3 regions of the Planococcus donghaensis genome follow, and region 3 is predicted to be linked to each of the others. Evidence: riboswitches for the same ligand, from Rfam matches in the RefSeq annotation. Region 3 holds a riboswitch; each other region holds the start of a gene.
What was found. Region 3 has a riboswitch for lysine ahead of dapA (4-hydroxy-tetrahydrodipicolinate synthase). Riboswitches for the same ligand answer to the same signal wherever they lie in the genome.
Positions count from the first base shown of each region.

Region 1 (7,559 bases), 1.6 Mb from region 3:
CCCAATACGAATTTTCATCCGTAGAGTTTCTGCGTTCGATTTCAAATATTACCGTTTTTGCTGCTTCACCCATGGTAAATTAGCTCCCTTCATAATTATGCTTTTGCTGAATAATCACGTTTACGTGGCGGAATTAACGACGTATCGACTTCTTCGTAATGGAAGATAGGTGCGTCATTGCCATTAAATTTAGCCATTGTCGTTTTCAAGAATTCCTCGTCGTTACGCTCCGGGAAGTCCGGTTTGTAATGAGCTCCACGGCTTTCGTTACGCTTAAGTGCACCGATAGTGATTGCTCGCGCTAAATGAAGCATATTGCGCAATTGACGTGTAAACATTGCGCCTTGGTTACTCCAAAGTTGCGTATCTGTAATGCTAATCTGATTGAAACGTTCAAGAAGTTCTTGGATTTTTTCATCCGTCTTCTGTAAACGATCGTTGTAACGTACCACTGTTACATTATCCGTCATCCATTCGCCAAGTTCTTTATGAAGAACATACGCGTTTTCTGTACCGTCTAATGCTAAAATTTCTTCCCATTTGCGTTTTTCTTCTGCTTCATGTTGTTCAAAAATTGTTGAAGGAAGATCTTCCGCTAGAACATCAAGGCCTTTAATATAATCAAGAGCGTTTGGTCCTGCGACCATACCGCCATAAATTGCTGAAAGCAATGAGTTTGCACCTAAACGGTTACCGCCATGCTGAGAATAATCACATTCCCCTGCTGCTAAAACACCAGGGATGCTTGTCATTTGATGATCATCAACCCACAGTCCACCCATTGAATAGTGAACAGCCGGGAAAATTTTCATTGGTACTTTGCGTGGGTCATCACCAGTGAATTTCTCATAGATCTCGATGATTCCACCAAGTTTAATATCAAGCTCTTTCGGATCTTTATGTGAAAGATCCAAATAAACCATGTTCTCGCCATTAATGCCGAGCTTTTGGTTAACGCAAACATCAAAAATTTCACGTGTTGCAATATCACGTGGAACTAAGTTACCGTAAGCAGGATATTTTTCTTCAAGGAAATACCAAGGTTTGCCGTCTTTATACGTCCAAATACGTCCACCTTCTCCACGAGCCGATTCTGACATTAAGCGCAGTTTATCGTCTCCTGGAATCGCTGTTGGGTGAATTTGGATAAATTCGCCGTTTGCGTAGTATGCACCTTGTTGATAAACGATAGAAGCCGCTGAACCTGTGTTAATAACAGAGTTTGTCGATTTCCCGAAAATAATTCCCGGACCACCAGTTGCCATAATAACAGCATCTGCGCGGAACGATTTAATTTCCATCGTCGTCATATTTTGAGCAGTGATTCCTTTACCTACGCCTTGCTCATCAAGAACAAGTCCAAGGAATTCCCAACCTTCATACTTCGTGATAAGTCCAGCTACTTCGTAGCGACGAACTTGCTCATCTAATGCATATAATAATTGCTGACCAGTAGTTGCACCAGCAAACGCAGTTCTATGGTACATTGTGCCACCAAAACGACGGAAATCCAAAAGACCTTCCGGCGTACGGTTGAACATAACGCCCATACGATCGAACATACGAATAATTCCAGGTGCCGCGTCTGCCATTGCTTTTACGGGACGTTGATTCGCTAAGAAGTCGCCTCCGTAGACAGTATCATCAAAGTGAATGTCCGGGGAATCCCCTTCACCTTTTGTATTGACCGCTCCGTTAATCCCGCCTTGTGCACATACTGAGTGGGACCGTTTAACGGGAACGATTGAAAATAAATCGGCGGGAGAGCCTGCTTCTGCAACTTTGATTGCTGCCATTAATCCAGCAAGGCCGCCTCCGACGATAGAAATTTTGCCCTTCGCCATGTTAGTATTCACTCCTCTTTTAGTTCACCAATGATTGAAACATTCTTAAACGAACGCAAACAATGCTCTGATACCAATAACCGATAACACAATAAATACTAGAAGCGTGAAATAAGTTGCATTTTTTTGTGCTGCTGCAGATTGCGTAATTCCCCAAGTAACAAGGAAAGACCAAAGTCCGTTTGATAAGTGGAAAGTTGCTGACAACACACCTACGATGTAGAATGCTAACATCCATGGATTGCTTAAGATGTTTTCCATCATGTTAAAATCTGCTTCAGCCGCATTTCCAATTGCCACTTGGAATCTTGTTTCAAAGACGTGCCAAGCGATAAAGACTACTAGGAAGACACCTGTATAACGTTGTGCAATAAATAACATATTGCGCATATAGCTATAATGTCCAGGGTTGTTCTTCGCAGTAAACGCTATGTATAGACCGTAAAACGCATGATACATGAGCGGCAAGTAAATGACAAAGATCTCCAAGAAAATAACGAATGGAAGATTTGCCATGAAATGAGATGCAGTATTGAATGCCTCTTCACCTTGTGTTGCAAAATGGTTGACGATTAAGTGCTGCGTTAAGAATAAACCAATAGGAATAATTCCCAACAATGAGTGCAGCCTGCGCATTAAAAATTCACGATTGTTATCCAAAATTTTACCCCCCTCAAAACTTTAATTGGTAGCGTTCAGAGCAGACGTTTATGGTGAAAGCACCTGAAGCCACGCACCATCATGATACAATAATATGACATATTTATTGTACTCCCCCCCTTTAGGAGCGTCAAGGCAACGAATCGCTTTTAATCAGATAGTTATTACGGCTTTTACCGGCATTACACAAGCGATTCCTTCTAAATCGTCTCGATATGTAAACGTTTTAATAGATTTCCGTTAAAAAGCGATTCTCTAATTGAGAATCGCTTTTTCCAACTAAACTGCTAGGTTCACTCATGCCGCTATTGTTAACAAATTACAATTGAGAATTTGAACATTTTGTGAATAATTTCACGAACTAGTATTTAAAGAAAACTTTTGTGTTGCTTCAATCAACTCTTCTTCAGACAAACCGTAAGCTTCGTGCAAAGCATTTGCTGATTTTGTCATATCAATTTCGGGTACTACGACAGAAATCTTTATCTCTGATGTGCTGACCATTTTAACTGGTATTTCTTTTGTTCTTAAAATATCAAACATACGTGCAGCAACCCCTGGGTTTGACACCATGCCTGATCCTACTATTGAAACTTTTGACAAACCAACTTCCACATTTAATGATAGGAACCCAATTTCTTCTTGTGCTTCAGTTAGAACACGGCGCGTTTCTTCGAGACTTTCTTGACTGATCGAAAAAGAAACCGAAGGCGGAAACTCGTCGCTAATACTTTGAACGATGATATCAACGTCAATTTGATTTTCTGCTAGCTTATTAAAAATATTAGCAAGCGAGCCATTAAACGGTTTTTTATAAGTGACAGTTACACGCGCGACTCCAGGTTCAAATGCCACGCCTCTAACGATTAAGTTTGTTTCCACAGTGATCACCTCTTGTATGATTGTGCCAGGCTCGTCTGAATAACTTGCTCTGACAGATAATGGTACATGATTGTTTTTTGCGAATTCGACTGCTCGCGGATGCAGTACACCCGCCCCAAGATTGGCCAGCTCTAACATTTCGTCATAAGAAATTTGCTGGAGTTTACGCGCACCCGTGACATATCTTGGATCAGATGTATAAACGCCATTAACGTCTGTATAAATTTCACATTTCTCTGCTTTTAAAGCAGCTGCAAGCGCTACTGCTGTCGTATCTGATCCACCTCTACCAAGTGTGGTAATATTGCCGATTTTGTCTACGCCTTGGAAACCAGCCACTACACAAAAATAGCCTTTATCCAATACACGTTCAAGGCGTTCTGTATGAATCTGTTCGATGCGTGCGTTGCGCGGAACCGATTCGGTTTCGATTCCAGCTTGCCAACCGGTAAATGATAAAGCTTCATGACCCAATTTTTTAAAAGCCATCGCCAATAAAGAAATCGTTACTTGCTCTCCTGTGGCTAATAACATATCCATCTCACGCTTTGGCGGATTTGATGAAATTTCCCCAGCTAACCCGAGTAATGTATCGGTTGTTTTGCCCATCGCCGAAACAACAATGACAACGCGTTTGCCTTTTTCTTTTTCACGAATTGCTCTTTTCGCCACACCAATAATTTTTTCCGGTGTCGCAACAGATGTTCCACCAAATTTCATAACAATTGTTTCCATTCTATCCACTCCCACATTTAGTATGTGGCCCTCAAAATGACTAGTGATTTTTCAACTAGACACGAAAAAAGGCAGCCCACCGCATACGCGGCAAACTACCTCTTTTATCATGTACGAAAAACGTCCATGTGAGATAGCCCTCCAGAGATTGACTCTGACAGCCCTGCACTTCTTAAATGCAGAACCAGCATGCGCAATAGCAGTAAAACGCACACTTCGGCGATCGCCCCTTTCACCATCCATCTCAGATTCTGCAAATCTCCGAATGCTTACTATTGACGTCCGCGCCTCTATCATCACTTTTCCAAGTGATTTAATTATTCACTACAATACCACGTTATGATTCACTTGGCAATGTATCTTCTGTGAAATGCTTTTCGATGGACTGTGCCAAAGCTTCCGGCATTCCCGCTTCTTTAATTTCCTCTACAGATGCTTCTTTAATTTTTTTGACAGATCCAAAATGCTTTAGCAATTGCTGTTTCCGTTTCGGCCCTACGCCTTGCAGACCGTCTAGTGCGGATTGTATTGAATTCTTACCACGCAATTGACGATGAAACGTAATAACAAATCGGTGAACTTCGTCTTGTATTCGTTGCAACAAATAAAAAGCTTCACTCGTTCGTTTAAGCGGTACAATTTCAGCTGGTGAACCGTATAATAATTGTGAAGTTTGGTGCTTGGTGTCTTTTGCAAGTCCCGCAATAGGAATCGACAAACCAAGTTCATCTTCTAAAATTTCACGCGCCGACTCCATTTGTCCTTTCCCACCATCGATAACGATCAAATCTGGTAAAGGTAAACCATCTTTTAAAACACGTGAATAGCGTCGACGAATCACTTCACGCATTGCTGCATAATCATCCGGTTTTGATGCGTTTCGTGTTTTGTATTTACGGTAGTCTTTTTTAGATGGTTTCCCGTCAATAAACGTAATCATTGCGGAAACAGCATCTGCACCTTGAATGTGCGAGTTATCAAAAGCTTCAATACGTAATGGCGTTTCGATATTCATTGCTTCTCCTAAATCTACACATGCACCAATTGTCCGTTCTTCTTGGCGCTCTAACAACTGGAACTTCTCTTTGATTGCTACTTCTGCATTTTTTTTCGCTAATGCCACTAATTCTTTTTTCTTACCACGCTGCGGCACAAGTACGCGAACACCAAGCCATTCTTTCAACATGTCCGGATCATCCGCTTCTGGAATTAAGATTTCACTTGGCTTTACGTGATTGGCTTTTTCGTAAAATTGACCAAGAAAAGTCAAAAACTCTTCTTCGGGATCTCTATAAAGCGGAAATAGTGAGACATCTCGTTCGATCAATTTCCCTTGCCGCACAAAAAAGACTTGTACACACATCCAGCCTTTATCAACAGCATATGCAAATACATCGCGATTGGTAAAATCGTTCATCGCCATTTTTTGCTTTTCCATAACGGTTTCAATCATATTGATTTGATCACGGTATTCTTTCGCACGTTCAAATTCCAGGTTTTCTGCTGCTTCAGACATTTTTTCGACCAATTGCTCTTTTACTTCACGGAATCCACCATTCAAGAATTTTGTAATTCCATCGATCAATTCTTGGTAAGTCTCTTTTTCAATCGGTTTTACACAAGGTGCTAAACACTGGCCCAAATGGTAATACAAGCATACGCGGTCTGGCATTGTATGGCATTTGCGCAATGGATATAAACGGTCTAATAACTTTTTAGTTTCTGCCGCTGCATAAGCATTGGGGTAAGGACCAAAGTATTTGCCTTTGTCTTTTTTCACTTGTCTTGTTGTAATCAGTTTTGGATGACGTTCTCCCGTAATTTTTAAATACGGATAGCTTTTATCATCTTTTAACATAATATTGTATTTCGGATCGTATTTCTTGATCAAATTCAATTCTAGAATCAACGCCTCTTTATCAGAAGACGTAATAATGTATTCAAAATCTACAATTTCGTTAACCAAGCGCTGCGTTTTCGTATCGTGACTGCCCGTAAAATATGAGCGAACACGATTTTTCAAAACCTTAGCTTTCCCGACGTATATGACTGTATCTTGTCGATCTTTCATCAAGTAACAGCCGGGCTGGTCAGGCAATATTGCCAATTTATGTCGAATCAATTCGTTTGCCATGTTTATCACCCTATTAAAAAACCGGGCACCATCACTGGACCCGGTTAAGAATTATGCGTGTTTTTCAACCAATTCAGCTAATGCTTCTTTTGGTCGGAAACCAACTACTTTATCAACTGTTTCTCCGTCTTTCATCAATAGTAAAGTTGGAATTGACATAATGCCATAGTTTCCAGCTGTTTCTTGGTTTTGATCGACATCAACTTTTACGATTTTAACTTTATCGCTCATTTCAGCATCTAATTCTTCTAGCACCGGAGCGATCATTTTACATGGTCCGCACCAAGTTGCCCAAAAATCTACTAAAACGAGTCCTTCTGATACTTCTTGTGAAAAGTTCTGATCTGTACCGTGTACAATTGCCATGAATAATTCCTCCTTATGATTAACCAAACTATATACAGAGTATAGCATGTGCCAAAAACACTAGCTATTTTTTTGCCTACTCTTTTAATACCCTTAAATTGTTCTATTAAACGAAGGCTTCTTCGCTTTTACAGATCTTGAAAACTGCCAAACAAAAACAGGCGGAAAAAGTTAAAAAACTTTTTCCGCCTGTTTAACTTCAGATTACATTACTTTTTTAAACTCTTCTGTCAGCATCGGGATAACGTCGAACAAGTCACCAACGATTCCGTAGTCTGCTACTTTAAAGATGTTTGCTTCCGGGTCTTTGTTGATGGCTACAATAACTTTCGAGTTGGACATACCTGCCATATGCTGAATTGCTCCTGAAATACCAGCTGCAATATACAAATCAGGCGTTACGACTTTGCCTGTTTGCCCAATTTGAAGTGAGTAATCGCAATAATCCGCATCACAAGCTCCACGAGATGCACCAACAGCACCACCAAGAAGATTGGCTAACTCTTGTAAAGGTTCAAATCCTTCCGTACTCTTGACACCACGCCCTCCAGCTACAATAACTTTCGCTTCCGAAAGATCGACACCTTCAGTTGATTTGCGGACAACGTTCTTAATAATTGTGCGCAAGTTTGTGATATCAACAGAAAGAGAACTTACATCCCCTGAACGCTCTTGTCTTTCAAGTGGTGCGATGTTGTTCGCACGTACTGTGATAAAGTCAATACCGTCTTTAAGTTTTACTTTTTCAAATGCTTTACCAGAGAAGATTGGGCGAATAAATACAGCATCGTCGCCTTCGCCTTCAATGTCCGTTACGTCCGAAATTAATCCAGCTTGTAACTTAGAAGCAATTTTTGGTGCCAAGTCTTTACCAACAGCTGTATGACCAAAAACAAGTCCTTCTGGTTTTTCTTGTTCAACAACTGCCATAAATGCTT
Region 1 is NZ_CP016543.2:1,301,714-1,309,272, reverse strand. Features, by position in the region: gene sdhB (succinate dehydrogenase iron-sulfur subunit) at 1-73, opposite strand, end outside; gene sdhA (succinate dehydrogenase flavoprotein subunit) at 96-1,844, opposite strand; gene BCM40_RS06540 (succinate dehydrogenase cytochrome b558 subunit) at 1,890-2,504, opposite strand; gene BCM40_RS06535 (aspartate kinase) at 2,859-4,121, opposite strand; lysine riboswitch at 4,248-4,422, opposite strand; gene uvrC (excinuclease ABC subunit UvrC) at 4,459-6,255, opposite strand; gene trxA (thioredoxin) at 6,307-6,621, opposite strand; gene BCM40_RS06520 (electron transfer flavoprotein subunit alpha/FixB family protein) at 6,826-7,559, opposite strand, start outside.
Region 1: it holds a riboswitch for lysine, as region 3 does, so the genes downstream of both, BCM40_RS06535 (aspartate kinase) here and dapA (4-hydroxy-tetrahydrodipicolinate synthase) in region 3, are expected to answer to the same signal.

Region 2 (7,559 bases), 1.4 Mb from region 3:
AAGATGATGAACTATTAGCGGAACTTTGTCCGCAACTCAATATTATTTTAGGTGCACATACCCATCATGTTTTTCATGATGGGAAATGGCAAGGAGATACATTACTTGGAGCTGCAGGAAAGTTTGGTTTTTATATCGGACATATGGCAGTAGAAGAGGAGTTTGGAAAAAGTTCAGCTCGGTTAATTGAAGTGTCGCAGTTATGCGAAGTACAAGAAGATTTTGATAAACATCTAGTTGAACAAGGCAAAATCCAAATGAATGAAATCGTGTATTATAGCGATAAAAAATTGAAGGCAGAGTGGTTTAAGGATTCAGAGCTTGCCACGTTATTTGGGCAAGCAATGATTGAATTCACAGGTGCAGATTGTGCATTATTTAACGCCGGTATATTTATGGAAGATATACATGAAGGTGCGATGACACGATATAATTTTCATAAAATGTTGCCTCATCCGATTAATCCGTGTGTAGTGGAGTTAAGCGGTGCAGAATTAAAAGAGATTTATTTGCAGTCTTTAAATTCAGAATGGCCACAAATTGAGTTAAAAGGAATGGGTTTCCGCGGAGCAGTATTTGGTAAAATGATTCATTTGAACATGGAAATCATTGACCGCCGTCTTTATATTAAAGGTCAACGGGTTGTACACGATCAAAAATATCAATTGGTTACGTTAGACATGCTGACATTTGGTTATTTTTTCCCGAGTTTAAAAAGAGCGACGAAAACATATTTCATGCCAGAATTTCTGCGTGATGTATTCGGTCAATATTTTCATAACAAAGCGATAAAATAGTAATGACAGTTGGAATATATATTCAGTTGATTTTGTAGTGATTTTGGGCTATGCTAAAGAAGAAAGTTATAATGGTGGGTAGAGGCTGCAGGACTAATCAGTAGGGTGCGCGAGTGTGACCGCGTTGAACGCATCTGAAAGGAAGTTTTGCCGAAATTTATTTCTTATGGTCATAGGAAGTGGATTGGGGTCATTCTGAACAAGAATGTCACTGTCATTTGAGCGCAAGTTTGAATGGAGGGCTACAGGGTTGTTTGATGTTTTATCGCACAGACGAATTGTAGAAGGCTGACTGAATCCAAGTGGAGAGGTCAGCCTTTTTTGTCTCAATTTCACCCATCAAAAATAAGGAGGAGTTATTTTGGAGAATACAATTTTTTCGATCTTGCCACCGATTATTGCAATTGTAATGGTCCTATTAACACGCCGTGTACTATTGTCATTAGGTGCAGGTATTGTGGCAGCAGCTATTATCCTTACGTGGTTTTCGCCACTTGAGGCCTTGCAGGAACTTGCTACATCATTCGCAATTATTTTTTGGGACGGCGGTTTTAACGCTTATAATGTCTTTATCCTATTGTTTCTACTATTGTTGGGAGTTATTACAGCGTTTGTTAGTCTCTCAGGAGGCAGTCATGCTTTCGCCGAATGGGCATCAAATCACATTAAATCTCGCCGTGGTGCCAAAGTATTAACGGTTGTTCTTGGAATGGTCATCTTTATCGATGATTATTTTAATGCATTGACTGTTGGGCAAGTAGCACGTCCAATTACAGACAAATACAAAGTTTCGCGTGCGAAACTCGCTTACTTTATTGATTCGACTGCAGCACCGGTTTGCGTAGTTTCTCCTGTATCAAGTTGGGGAGCAGCAATTATCGGTATTATAGCTACCATTTTAGCTGGACAAACTTTCGTCGAATATTCTGCACTTGAAGCATTTCTTTGGATGGCACCAATGAACTTTTATGTGGTTGCTTCACTTGCCATCGTCTTTTTTGTCGCAATTCGCGATGTTGATTTTGGCGAAATGAAAAAACACGAAGTGCTAGCTATTTCAAAAGGACAGCTTTTTGATCCTGAAAAAACAATTCCAGGTGAAATGAAAGAAGAATTTCCATCTCATTCACATGGACACGTGAGAGATTTATTGCTTCCGATTTTACTGTTGATCGTTGGAACAGTGGTTGCAATGATTTGGACTGGCTACCAAAATGCTGGCCAAGTATTTGATATTTGGTTAATCTTTGAAAATACCGATGTACCAGCTTCATTATTAGTAGGGGGAGTATTAGGTGCTTTAACATCTATTATTCTTTACGCACTACAAATGAAAACAAACAAAACAGCTAATGTTGGCTGGATTGGCAAAGGGATCTGGGCAGGTATCAAATCTATGATGGGTGCCGTTTTAATCCTAATATTTGCTTGGTCATTGACTTCCTTAATTGGTGGATTAGAAACAGGCGCATATTTAGCGGGTGTCGTTTCTGACGGCAATGTTCCTACAGCGATTTTGCCAGTCTTATTGTTTGTATTAGCTGGCGTTATGGCTTTTTCTACAGGAACTTCTTGGGGTTCTTTCGGTATTCTTTTACCGATCGCTGGAACAATTATGATTGAAGCGGAACCAGCTCTATTATTGCCAGCACTATCAGCAGTTTTAGCAGGTGCTGTATTTGGTGACCATTGTTCACCGATTTCTGATACGACCATCTTGTCCTCAACAGGAGCAGGAAGTAACCATATGGACCATGTTTTAACGCAAATACCGTATGCACTAACAGCTGCGGGCATTGCTGCTGTCGGGTATATTGTCATAGGGTATACCGGCTCTTTATGGATATCATTAGGCGCTGTGCTGATTGTTTTAGCAGTGTTATTCGTTGTTTGGTCACAACGAACAACTATTATTGAAAAACAACAAAATAATTAATGAAAGTAAGGCAGAGGAGCTTATCCTCTGCCTTTTTACTTTTGTCGCAATAGTTTTTTTCAATTATATTGCGAAAGTGTCTTTACATTAAAGCGCTCTCTCGGTATACTAATTTTAGATTAGTTAATAATCTGAAAACAAACAAAATTCCTATTTTTATGTAAAAAGAATGGGAAAACAAGGGGGAAGAGAGATGGAACGTTCGCAATGGGGTACACGTGCTGGTTTTATTATGGCAGCTGTCGGCTCTGCAGTAGGGTTAGGGAACATTTGGCGTTTTCCGTATGTTGCCTTTGATAATGGTGGGGGTGCCTTTTTCATACCGTATCTGTTTGCACTACTGACTGCCGGTATACCAATTTTAATTTTAGAATTCACGATCGGCCACAAGTATAGAGGGTCAGCACCGTTATCATTTTTCCGTATGGGCGGTAAAAAATTAGAATGGCTTGGTTGGTGGGCCGTATTTGTGTCCTTTGTTATATCTGTATACTATGCGGTTATTATCGCTTGGGCTATGCGCTATACTATATTTTCTTTCAACCAAGCATGGGGTACAGACACACAAGATTTCTTGTTTAACGAATTTTTACAACTGACTGTGAGCCCAGGACAAACGGGTGGAGTAGTTTGGGGCGTCTTTATCCCGCTTGTATTAGTGTGGGTGATAACACTTGGTATTTTACTTGCAGGAGTTAAAAAAGGAATTGAAATGGCTAACCGGATTTTCATCCCAACTTTGGTTATTATTTTCCTAGCAGTCGTTATTCGTGCGGTAACGCTTGATGGAGCTGCGCTAGGTTTGGAAGCCTTTTTCCAACCAGATTTCACGGCCATTATGAATCCGACAGTTTGGGTCGCTGCTTATGGACATATCTTCTTTAGTTTATCTGTCGCATTTGCAATCATGATTACTTATTCAAGTTATTTACCGAAAAAATCCGATATTACAAATAATGCTTTTATTACAGGGTTTGCAAACTCAAGTTTTGAATTATTAGCGGGTATTGGTGTTTTCGCAGCACTTGGCTTCATGGCGACACAACAAGGCGTTGCAGTTGCAGATGTTGCTGCAGGTGGTGTTGGACTTGCATTTGTTGTTTTCCCACAAATCATTAACGAGTTTCCAAGTTTTAACGGATTGTTTGGATTCTTATTCTTCCTATCCTTAACACTTGCTGGACTAACGTCATTAATGTCAATTACAGAAACATATGTTGCTGGATTCACTGAGAAATTTGGCATTTCTCGCAGAAAAGCTGTTCTTTTTGGTGGCGGACTTGCGGCATTAATTTCAATCTTATTCGCAACTCAAGGTGGATTGTTCTTCCTAGATCTTGCAGATTACTTTATCAACCAATTTGGTGTTGCTGCAGTAGGTCTAGTAGAAGTTGTGCTAGTAGTATGGGTATTCCGAAAAGCAGATTTGCTTAAAGCACACGCAAATGAAATTTCAGATATCAACCTAGGTGCATGGTGGAAAGTTAGTCTTGGAATCATTACGCCAATCGTTTTAGGCTACATGATGTTCGGACTACTGAAAATGAATATTCTACAGGAGTTCGAAACAGAAACTGGAAACTATGAAGGATATTCGACTATGTTTACTTTATCCGGAGGCGTTGCAGTAGCTTCTGCGGCAATAGTATTTGGTATTTTGTTCTCTATCGCTAAGTGGCATAAAAACCAAAACGAATACGATGAGCGTAGTTAAAAGGGGGAGTAGCAAATGTCAGCGAGTTCAATTTTAGTCATGGTTATCGGAATGGTTTTAGTTTGGGGCGGTTTAGCTGCTAGTATTTTTCACGCAGTTAACACCAGCAAAAAGAAACGTAACGGTAACGCTGCAAATAACGTATAAGATACTAGCCCGGAAACGAAACGTTTCCGGGTTTTTCTATGGATTTGTGGCACTATGGCAACTTGTGAGGAACACACCTTTATGATACATTTGGAATAGAATGAGATTCCAATTCAAATAAGATAGACAGGGGAAGATGTGCATGTCAGAAAAAAAAGAACATCTCAGAAAGCCTGATTGGTTAAAAATAAAATTAAACACCAATGAAAACTATACAGATTTAAAAAAAATGATGCGAGAAAACAACTTGAATACGGTTTGCGAAGAAGCTAAATGTCCAAATATCCATGAATGTTGGGGAACGCGAAGAACTGCTACGTTTATGATTTTAGGAGCGGTTTGTACAAGAGCTTGTCGTTTTTGTGCAGTCAAAACTGGATTGCCAAATGAATTGGATCTACAAGAACCAGAACGTGTTGCAGCCTCTGTAAAAATGATGAATTTAAAACATGCAGTTATCACAGCAGTTGCACGAGATGATTTAAAAGACGGGGGTTCAGCAGTTTTTGCTGAAACCATCCGAGCGATCAAACGTGCAAATCCATTTACGACTATTGAAGTTTTACCGTCTGATATGGGCGGTGTATATGAAAATCTAGAGCGACTAATGGATGCCAAGCCAGATATTTTAAATCACAATATCGAAACGGTGCGTCGCCTGACGCCAAGAGTTCGTGCTCGCGCTAAATATGACCGCTCACTTGAACTATTAAAACGTTCAAAAGAAATGCATCCCGAAATTCCAACAAAATCTTCATTGATGATTGGATTGGGTGAAACAAAAGAAGAAATTATCGAAGTGATGGATGACTTACGTGCGAACGATGTTGATATCATGACGATCGGTCAGTATTTACAACCATCGAAAAAACACTTAAGTGTACAAAAATATTATTCGCCGAAAGAATTCAAGGAGTTGTGGGAAATTGCGATGACTAAAGGATTTTCGCATTGCCAGGCAGGTCCGTTGGTTCGTAGCAGCTACCATGCGGATGAGCAAGTCAATGCAGCTGCTAAAGAGCGTCAGCGTCTCGGCGATATACAAGCAGCTGCTATAAACAGCTAATGGATGGTGAAGAAAATGATTACATTGGATCAATGGCAATACGATATACTAATTGACCACCGGGAAGGCTTTAAAGAAGAGGCTATCACTACCCGTTATAGCGAAATTTTATCGAAATATGATTATATATTAGGTGACTGGGGCTATGGACAATTACGGTTAAAAGGCTTTTTTGAAGATACAAACCATAAGGCAACGTATGATACAAAAATTAGTACCTTGCAGGACTATCTTTACGAATACTGCAATTTTGGTTGCGCTTATTTTGTTATAAAAAAAGTTGGTAAAGCCACACCACCGACGGAAGAAGTGGAACAGCAAACTCTCGAAGCGGATGAATAATCCGCTAGAGGGTTTTTTTTATCCAATATGATATGATAAAGAAAGAAAAGATAGATTTTCAAACGCCTATTGGAGGGTATTTTTATGTATTTTATTGATCGCAACAAAATCACTGAAACAATTCAGTATATGAACTCGTTATTGGAGTTTTACGAGGCACAGCAACAATGGACATCGTTTGGCGAGCAGCTCGCGCTAGAGCGTATTGGTGCAAATATTATCGAGTCGATTATCGATGTCGGCAATTCAATGATTGATGGCTTTATTATGCGTGATCCGGGAAGTTATGATGACATTATAGATATACTAGTGGATGAAAAAGTAATTACGAAAGAAATGGACCAACCACTTAAACAAGTAATTGCCTTGCGAAAAATGTTAGTTCGTGAATTTATGAAAGTTGATCAGCAAGCGGTGGTGGAAGCTTTAGATAAAAACATCGAATCTTTAAAAGCATTTGGGCCTAAAGTTGAACATTATTTGGTTCATGAGCTTGGACCAGTTTCTGCATTTATCCCGGAGACAAACGATGGAAACTAAAAAAACGTACCGAGCATATTGCCTTGATTTAGACGGAACAGTTTATCGTGGAACAGAAGCAGTTGAAGAGGCTGCGGAGTTTGTAGAACGTCTACAGCAACAAGACATCGAACCTTATTATATTACTAACAATGCTTCGAAAACCCAACAGCAATTACAAGAGAAACTAGCTGGATTTGGAATTGTAGCTAAAAAAGATCGTATCATGTCTTCTGCAATTGCAGCTGCTAAATACATCAAACGTTGGTACCCCGGAAAAACAGTTTATATGGTAGGTTCGGATGGATTAGATCAAGCTTTGTGTCAAGAAGGGCTTGAGCGAGTGGAAGAAGAGGCAGATATCGTATTAATAGGACTTGACCGAAGCCTTACATACGACAAACTCGCAACTGCTTGCTTAGAGATTCGCAAAGGCGCTGTTTTTCTATCTACCAATAAAGACTTAGCTTTTCCATCTGAAAAGGGATTTTTACCAGGCAATGGAGCAATCACGACTCTTGTATCCGCATCAACTGGAATAGAGCCAGTTTTTATCGGCAAACCAGAAATCCATATGTTAGAAGCGATACAGCATGAATCTGGACTTGAAAAAAGTGAAATGGTAATGATTGGAGATAATTACGATACCGATATTCAAGCAGGACTTCGTTTTGGAATCGATACGATTCACGTCAATACTGGGGTGAGTAGTACTGACACGGTAGTGAGAAAAGAGCAGCCACCTACTTATGCGATTGAAAATCTTAGTTACTGGAAAATTTAAAGAAAAAGCCCAGTAAAGTGACGCGAAGTCGCTTTGCTGGGCTACGGTGCATTGTGTAATAACACATTTGTGAAGCATTAAAAACCAGGAACGGTTTAAAATAGTGGGTTTTCATCTATGAATTCATAGACTTTTTTAGTCAATTCATCTGGAGATTCGGCCTCTACGATTTCGCCATTGACCAAGGCATATAAAGACTCGGAACATTTTGTGCAATAGCTTAAACAGCCATATTCCAAAACATCGAGATTTGG
Region 2 is NZ_CP016543.2:1,102,474-1,110,032, forward strand. Features, by position in the region: gene BCM40_RS05455 (bifunctional metallophosphatase/5'-nucleotidase) at 1-797, shown strand, start outside; lysine riboswitch at 869-1,050, shown strand; gene BCM40_RS05460 (Na+/H+ antiporter NhaC family protein) at 1,159-2,733, shown strand; gene BCM40_RS05465 (sodium-dependent transporter) at 2,927-4,447, shown strand; gene BCM40_RS16380 (methionine/alanine import family NSS transporter small subunit) at 4,463-4,594, shown strand; gene lipA (lipoyl synthase) at 4,737-5,660, shown strand; gene BCM40_RS05475 (YutD family protein) at 5,676-6,002, shown strand; gene BCM40_RS05480 (DUF86 domain-containing protein) at 6,087-6,542, shown strand; gene BCM40_RS05485 (TIGR01457 family HAD-type hydrolase) at 6,532-7,305, shown strand; gene BCM40_RS05490 (YuzB family protein) at 7,401-7,559, opposite strand, start outside.
Region 2: it holds a riboswitch for lysine, as region 3 does, so the genes downstream of both, BCM40_RS05460 (Na+/H+ antiporter NhaC family protein) here and dapA (4-hydroxy-tetrahydrodipicolinate synthase) in region 3, are expected to answer to the same signal.

Region 3 (7,559 bases):
GAAGTTCTAAGCGAACCTGCACTTTATTGTATTCTTCTTCACTTAATTGATTGCGCAGCGGTTGTACTTCTTCCATCACGCCAAGTAAATTTTGAACATGGTGACCAACTTCATGTGCCACGACGTATGCCATCGCGAAATCGCCCGGTGCTTGGAATTGCGTTTGTAATTCATTGTAGAAACTTAAATCGATGTAAAGTTTGTAATCGCCTGGACAATAAAACGGTCCAATCGATGCTCCCGCTGTTCCGCAAGCCGATTCAACACTGCCTGTGTACAGGACGAGTGTTGGTTCTACATATTCCATGCCTTCTTCAGCAAAAACTTCTGTCCAAACGTCTTCCGTATCTGCAAGGACGACTGAGACAAATTCAGCCAACTCTTCTTCTTCGGGTGTGGCTTCGTAAGGCTGATTGGAAGTAGTTCCTGAAGATCCACCTAATTGATCCATAATAACTCCTGGGTCGCCACCTAAAAAAGCGACGAGTAGGACGATTAGAATACCCCCGATACCTCCTCCGGCTACAATCGCTCCACCTTTGCCTCTTCGATCTTCAACGTTCCTGCTGGCTTTTCTGCCTTTCCAGTCCATAAAAGGTCCCTCGTTTCACTATGATTTTATAGTTAAGCATACCCGTTATCGACTTAGTTTAAATCCATTTTACATAGGCGATAAATTAAAAATCGTTCACGCGGTTCTTTATGGAAATCGGGCAACTGAATTTCTTTTACTAATAGAAAAGCTGTGCTCGTTTCTAAGTACTCGCTATACTCTTGTGGGGCAAAAAATAAAACGATATCGACTGTTCGCGGAGCCTCTTCAGCAGAGCGCAAAACATTATTGAGAAAAGAGATGAATACTTGCACTGAAAAAGGATTAAAAAAGTAAAATTTATTGTCTTGGTCTGCGACTTGGTAGTCTTGTGCTAAGCAATTATAGAAGCTAATGCTCGACTCAGCGTCTTCGTGCTGCTCAAGATACCTTTTTTTATTTTCAAGAGCTTCAGCGTAAAATACCGGATTCATCTCAATTCCAGCACTTTTTGTTCCAAAGAAATGATAAACATAAAAGTTTAAACGTCCTTTGCCACATCCAACATCGACAAGTTGATCTTCTGAAATCACCGGATAATGTGTGAACAACACATCGAGTAAATCATACGGAGTTGGCTCATAGCGATGATGATGTAGAGAATCGGTAAATCCTTGTTGGTGCCCCACAGTTATGATGTTTAGGTGATTGTCATACACTTGCTCGTCCATTTCGTCCCACTTCCTTCCTCACTAAAATTTTACGTTTTCATCTTGCAATTAACAGAGATATTTGTTATAGTACAGCTAATTCAATATTTCTTGCTCCATTTTTATGGAGTAGGATAGAGGCGCAAAAACCATCAGTACGCAAAATGAGGACGATGAGGTCCATTGACGTTTGCCGAAAGGGGGATTTGCCGAAGTGACGGAAAGCTCATATTTCCGTGCGCTGGGTCTGTATTTAACAAATGCAGGACTGTCATATAGGTAACTATATGGAGGGCTATCTGATGCACAGGAACGAATGGTAAACATTGTTTCTACTGCAGCAACAGGACCCCCTGTTGCTGCTTTTTTGTTTATTCCTGACTGGCCCCTCACCTCTAAGCTACGAAAAAAATTAGAAAAGGGTGTGTTGTTTATGAATTTCGGCCAAATTATTACAGCAATGGTAACACCGTTCGACCAACAAGGAGAAATCGATTTCCCAGCAACCAAAAAACTAATCGAGCATTTAATCGCGAACGGCTCTGATGGCCTTGTTGTTGCCGGTACAACAGGTGAATCACCTACCTTATCAATCGAGGAGAAAGTAGAGTTATTCCAATTTACCGTAAACACAGTCGCGGGTCGAATTCCGGTTATTGCAGGAACGGGATCGAATAATACGCGTGCTTCTATTTCATTGACGCAACAAGCAGAAGAAGTCGGTGTTGACGGCGTCATGCTTGTAACGCCATATTACAATAAACCTTCACAAGAAGGCATGTACCAACATTTCCAAGCGATCGCCGAGTCTACGAATTTGCCTGTGATGCTTTATAACATTCCTGGTCGCAGCGTAGTTAATTTGTCTCCTGAGACAATCATTCGCTTATCCCAAATTAGCAATATTGTTTCCGTTAAAGAAGCGAGTGGCGATTTAGACGCCGCAGCACAAATTATCGAAAATACGCCTGACTCTTTTACTGTTTACAGCGGTGATGATAGCTTAACACTGCCAATGCTATCAATCGGTGGAACTGGAATTGTTTCGGTTTCTGCACACATTATTGGCAACGATATGCAAGACATGATCACAAGCTTTAAAACAGGTGATGTAAAAACAGCAGCAGCTATTCACAGACGCTTAGTGCCTACGATGAAAGCATTGTTTGCTGCACCAAATCCAACTCCAGTTAAAGCAGCTCTTAACATTACGGGCGTTCAAGTAGGCGGCGTTCGCTTGCCAATGATTCCATTAACAGTAGAAGAAACCGTGACGTTACGTGCATCTTTACCTGATTTGCATTCAAAAGCAGTAACAAACTAAAGCCGAAAAAACGCTGAAGTTCATCATGAACTTCAGCGTTTTTTTGATTTGATTTATATTAGTCCGTAAGCACAATTTCTGCCGTCTGCTTTTGCTTTGTAAAGGTAACTGTCTGCCCGCGACAGCCAGCTGCTAGTATCATCACCAGGCAAATATACCGCGACTCCAATACTGACAGTAACCGATACACTCTGCCAATTAGCTACCTCCATATGCTTGCATATGGCATCGCCTGTAGCCAATCCTTCTTCTGCACCCATATCTGGCATAATAATCACAAATTCTTCTCCACCAAGACGTGTCACAATGCCAGTTGATCCGACAACTTCTTCTAAACGTCTAGCTAACTCTTGTAACACTTCGTCACCTGTTTGATGACCATGGGTATCATTAACTCGCTTGAAATGATCGATATCTAACAGGAGAATAGTAACTTTGCGCCCTTTTTCTGCTTGCACTAAAAAATGAGTTAGCCGTTCTTCCAGATAGCGCCGGTTTTTTGAACCGGTTAGTGAGTCTGTAATAGCTAACTGTTGGAGTTCTAAATTTAAAGCTAACAACTCTTGCTGCTTGTCTTCAACTTCATGCATTAAATTTTGTAATTGATCGTAAGCATCTATTGTCTCGCGATTAATTTCTTCAGCATTGCGTTTAGCACGCAATAATTCTTTTTCATACTCTCCCCGAACGCTCATCTGTATTAAAGCGCACTCGTAAAATCCATCGTACTCTACTGCATTCATTAACGCCGGCATAGATCCTGTTGAGCTTTTCAAGGTTAAAAACATCTCATTGACAGTGCCGTGCATTTTAATAGAAGGAGTAAAGTAAGTTTGAAAATACATTCGTGATGCGATTGTTAGCAACTCATGAATATGTTGCGGATTTTCTACACCTGTTAAATTCCGCAATGTGCTGTTGATTTCAACTATACGCAAGTCCCGGTCCAGAACTAAATACCCGCAAGGTGCTCTATCGAGTTGCTGTTCCATTGTCTTCACTCCTACTCCGCCAAGTACCCCTTGATGCATGCTACGGTCTCCTCAACATCGCTTAAATGCGGGTTATGTCCCACCGCTTCCATTATCACCAAACGACTGTCAGCGATTTTTTCGTGAATGTACGCACCAATTTCTACAGGTACAATCGCGTCAAATTTCGGCTGAAGAATTAAGGTTGGGATTGTTACTTTATCCAATTGATCGCGAAGATCTGAAGTAAAAGTCACTTCAGCAAATTGGCGTGCAATCATCGGATCATTAGAGCATAATATCTCCTCAAAGTTTTCCGCCAGTTGAGGTCGCTCCTCATTTAACATCACTACAGGAGCCAAATATTTTGCCCATTCTTTATAATTTATCTCCATCATGTCTAATAATTCATCAATGTCCGATCGCTCAAACCCTCCATTATAGCCAGGTTCGTTCATATAATAAGGCGATGGCCCAATCATAATCATTTTTTCCATCAACTCCGGTTGTTCAATCGATGCGAGCAACCCAATCATCGAACTAACGGAATGTCCAACAAAAATCAGCTTTTCAAGTTCGAGTGCAGCACACACTTCTAATAAATCTTGCTTATAACCATCTAGCGTACTGTAACGCTCTTTCGAGTAGGCCGATTTATCACTATTTCCTGATCCAACATAATCAAACGTCACAACGCGATAATTCATTTGAAATTTCATAATGGTATTGTTCCAAACTTGTTGGTCACACCCAAATCCGTGACCAAATACTAGCGTTTTTTCGCCTTGTCCCGTCACTCGTACATTGTTACGCTTTAAAATATCCATTTTCACTGTTGCTCCGCCTTTTTTTGCTTCTCATGATGAGAAAAATTAGATTAGTTAAAAATTAAATATACTTAATCATAGCATCAATACATGAATTTTAAAGAGCTTGAACTAAAAAATATCTTGGCAAAAAGCACTAATCACCAACAATAAATTTTATAACAAAAAAAATACAGCAGACAAAAGTCTGCTGTATGGCATATTTTCACAGTATAAACTAATAGAAATTAAATGAACAACTACTTTTTTGCTCTGCCTAACGACAGATATTTCAATACCTACCAGCTTGCCTTTTTAACACCCGGAATCTGCCCTTTATGTGCCAGTTCTCGGAAAGTGATACGTGAGATCCCAAATTTGCGCATAAAACTACGCGGTCTTCCTGTCACTACGCAACGATTGTTCAAACGAGTTGGCGATGAATCTTTTGGTAACTTAGCTAATGCTACAAAGTCGCCTTTTTCTTTTAATTCTTGTCGCTTTTCTGCAAATTTGGCAACTAGCGCTTGCTGCTTCTTGTGACGTGCCACTTTTGATTTTTTAGCCATTTATCCACCTCTTCAAATTAGTAATGATTACGATTTATAGAACAAAAAAATTATTTCGTTTCACGATGAAGCGTTACTTTTCTCAGACGTGGACTGTATTTCTTTAATTCGATGCGTTCGGGATTTGTACGCTTGTTTTTTGTTGTACTGTAATTCCGGTCCCCAGTTTCTGTACACGCTAATGTTATGTTGACTCTCATCTTTTTTTCCTCCTAAACAAGTAATTGAAATTTTGGTAGTGGATCGTTAAACTTTGTCCAATCCTGTTCTTTTTCCTCATCAGTCAGCAAACAAAGGTCTAGTTCTTTTACGATGGATGACTGATCCATGTCAATTCCAATCAGCACTAGCTCCGTCATTTTTATGCCATTTTCTAAATCCCATTGTCCCGCATATTCAATCCCTAGTGAAGGTCCTGCTTGTGACAATAGAACAGCTGTCTCACTTCTTGTGGCCAACCACAAAAATCCTTTAGCACGGACGATTTCCGCTGGCCATTGCAAAATCCAATCCATCAACCGCTGCGGATGGAACGGCTGCTGACTTCGGTAAACAAATGACGCAATGCCATATTCTTCAGATTCCGGAATATGCTCTTCATTCAATTCCTTTATCCAGCCCGCACTTTGGCTTGATTTTTCAAAATCGAACAAGCCTGTATTGATCACTTTGTCTAGAGCTACTTTTGAATGAATCGTTTCAATAATTTCGGCATCCGGATTTAAAGTTGCTAGCAATTCTTTCAACTGATTTTTTTCTTTTTGTGGGATTAAGTCGAGTTTGTTTAATAAGATAACGTTGGCAAACTCTATCTGATCAATTAGCAAGTCTGATATATCACGAATATCGTCTTCGGTCGCTTCTTGACTTCTATCAAGTAACGACTCACCTGACGCAAAATCCTTCCAAAAAGCATATCCGTCAACCACAGTGACCAAAGTATCCAATCGGCAACTTTTCGATAAATCGATTCCTACTACCTCGTCTTGATATGTAAAAGTTTGCGCAACGGGCAGCGGCTCACTAATTCCCGATGATTCAATAACGATACAATCAATTTCACCACGGTTTACCAGCTTTTCAACCTCTATCATAAGATCTTCTCGCAACGTGCAACAAATACAACCATTCTGCAGTTGGACTAGCTTTTCAGTAGTTTTTGAAAAACCACCTTGTTCTATTAAACTTGCATCAATATTCACTTCACTCATATCGTTAACAATTACAGCCACTTTCAAGTTTTCTCGATTAGAAAGTAAATGATTTAGTAAAGTTGTTTTACCGGCTCCTAAGTAGCCACTTAGCACCGTAATTGGAACTGGACTCCTCATGCATCCACCAGCTTTCTTTTTTTAAATAGTAATGATTACGTTTTACATTGTATAAAAAAAGAAACAAGAACGCAAGCTTTTATTTTAAGACCTCTAGGTTTGCTTCTAAAACCAACAGGGTACATTATCATTACCTTGCTTTACAGGTGATTTATCACTATTTAGGAGGAACTTGAAATGACTAACGAAGGAACTACATTAATTCAGTCATATGATGTCCAAGCAGAAGTTTTGCACAAAATTAACGAATTAAAAGCACAAGGCTTTAAAGAAGAAGATATGTACGTAATTGCCAAGTATGACAATCAATTATCGATGGTTCAAGGGCAAACGAATGTTCATTTGGATGCACAAGAAGAGGAAAACATTATGAGTAAATTCAAAGCATTTATTTCTGGCGAAGATTCTACACGCCATGCTTTTACACAAATGGGATTAGCGAGCACCGAAGCAGACGATTACTACCAACAAGTAGAAAATGGCAAACTTGTTCTTTATGTAAACAGTGAATATAGTGCATCTTATGAGCCTCAAACGAACACATCTACAACTGCTCGAATGACAACTGCCGAAGAAGTACATCTGCGTTCTGAACCAGAGTCACTTAATCGCAAGCAAGAAACTAACCCTAGCAAACGCAATATTCAAGATACAGAAGCGATCAATACAAACCATCACCGAAATGAATCAGATATTACAAACATGGTAGAAGCCAAAAAGAACCAACATCATTTATATTAGATACCAAAGACGTATCCGAATGAGTATTCGGATACGTCTTTTCTCCTATCGACAGGTTTATTTTATACGTGCTAAAGGGTAAATAACTTTTAGCAAACTGAATTGGCACATTTAATATAGGAGGAATTAGGCATGGAGAAAAAAGAAGGTAAACTCATCGGGCTTTTTGATGCACAAGCACCACTGTTAATCCAAGTCGGCCAATTAAAAGCAGCGGGATACGAAGAAGAAGAATTGTTTGTAGTATCAAAGCACGATGAACAAATTGACTTGCTAATTGCTCATACCGCCGTTCATATCGACACACAAGACCGAGATAACTTTAAAGGCAAACTTATTTCGTTTCTAGCGGGTGATGATATCACAAAAGATGCTTTTAACCGAATGGGATTAGGCGAAGAGGCCACCGATTATTATTTCCAGCAAGTCGAACTCGGTAAACTCCTTCTTTACACGAGCAGTCAACCAGTAGCCGCAATTCACTCAGAAACCGAGTTACAGGCGGAACCTCAAGTTGATACAGAAGAACAATCTCTTGCTTTACACGAAGAACGTTTGAGCACTGACAAAAACAA
Region 3 is NZ_CP016543.2:2,988,543-2,996,101, forward strand. Features, by position in the region: gene ypfJ (KPN_02809 family neutral zinc metallopeptidase) at 1-592, opposite strand, end outside; gene BCM40_RS14710 (class I SAM-dependent methyltransferase) at 646-1,263, opposite strand; lysine riboswitch at 1,370-1,548, shown strand; gene dapA (4-hydroxy-tetrahydrodipicolinate synthase) at 1,676-2,566, shown strand; gene BCM40_RS14720 (GGDEF domain-containing protein) at 2,620-3,597, opposite strand; gene BCM40_RS14725 (alpha/beta fold hydrolase) at 3,570-4,370, opposite strand; gene rpsN (30S ribosomal protein S14) at 4,643-4,912, opposite strand; gene rpmG (50S ribosomal protein L33) at 4,963-5,112, opposite strand; gene BCM40_RS14740 (GTP-binding protein) at 5,125-6,243, opposite strand; gene BCM40_RS14745 (YflT domain-containing protein) at 6,421-6,984, shown strand; gene BCM40_RS14750 (DUF2382 domain-containing protein) at 7,117-7,559, shown strand, end outside.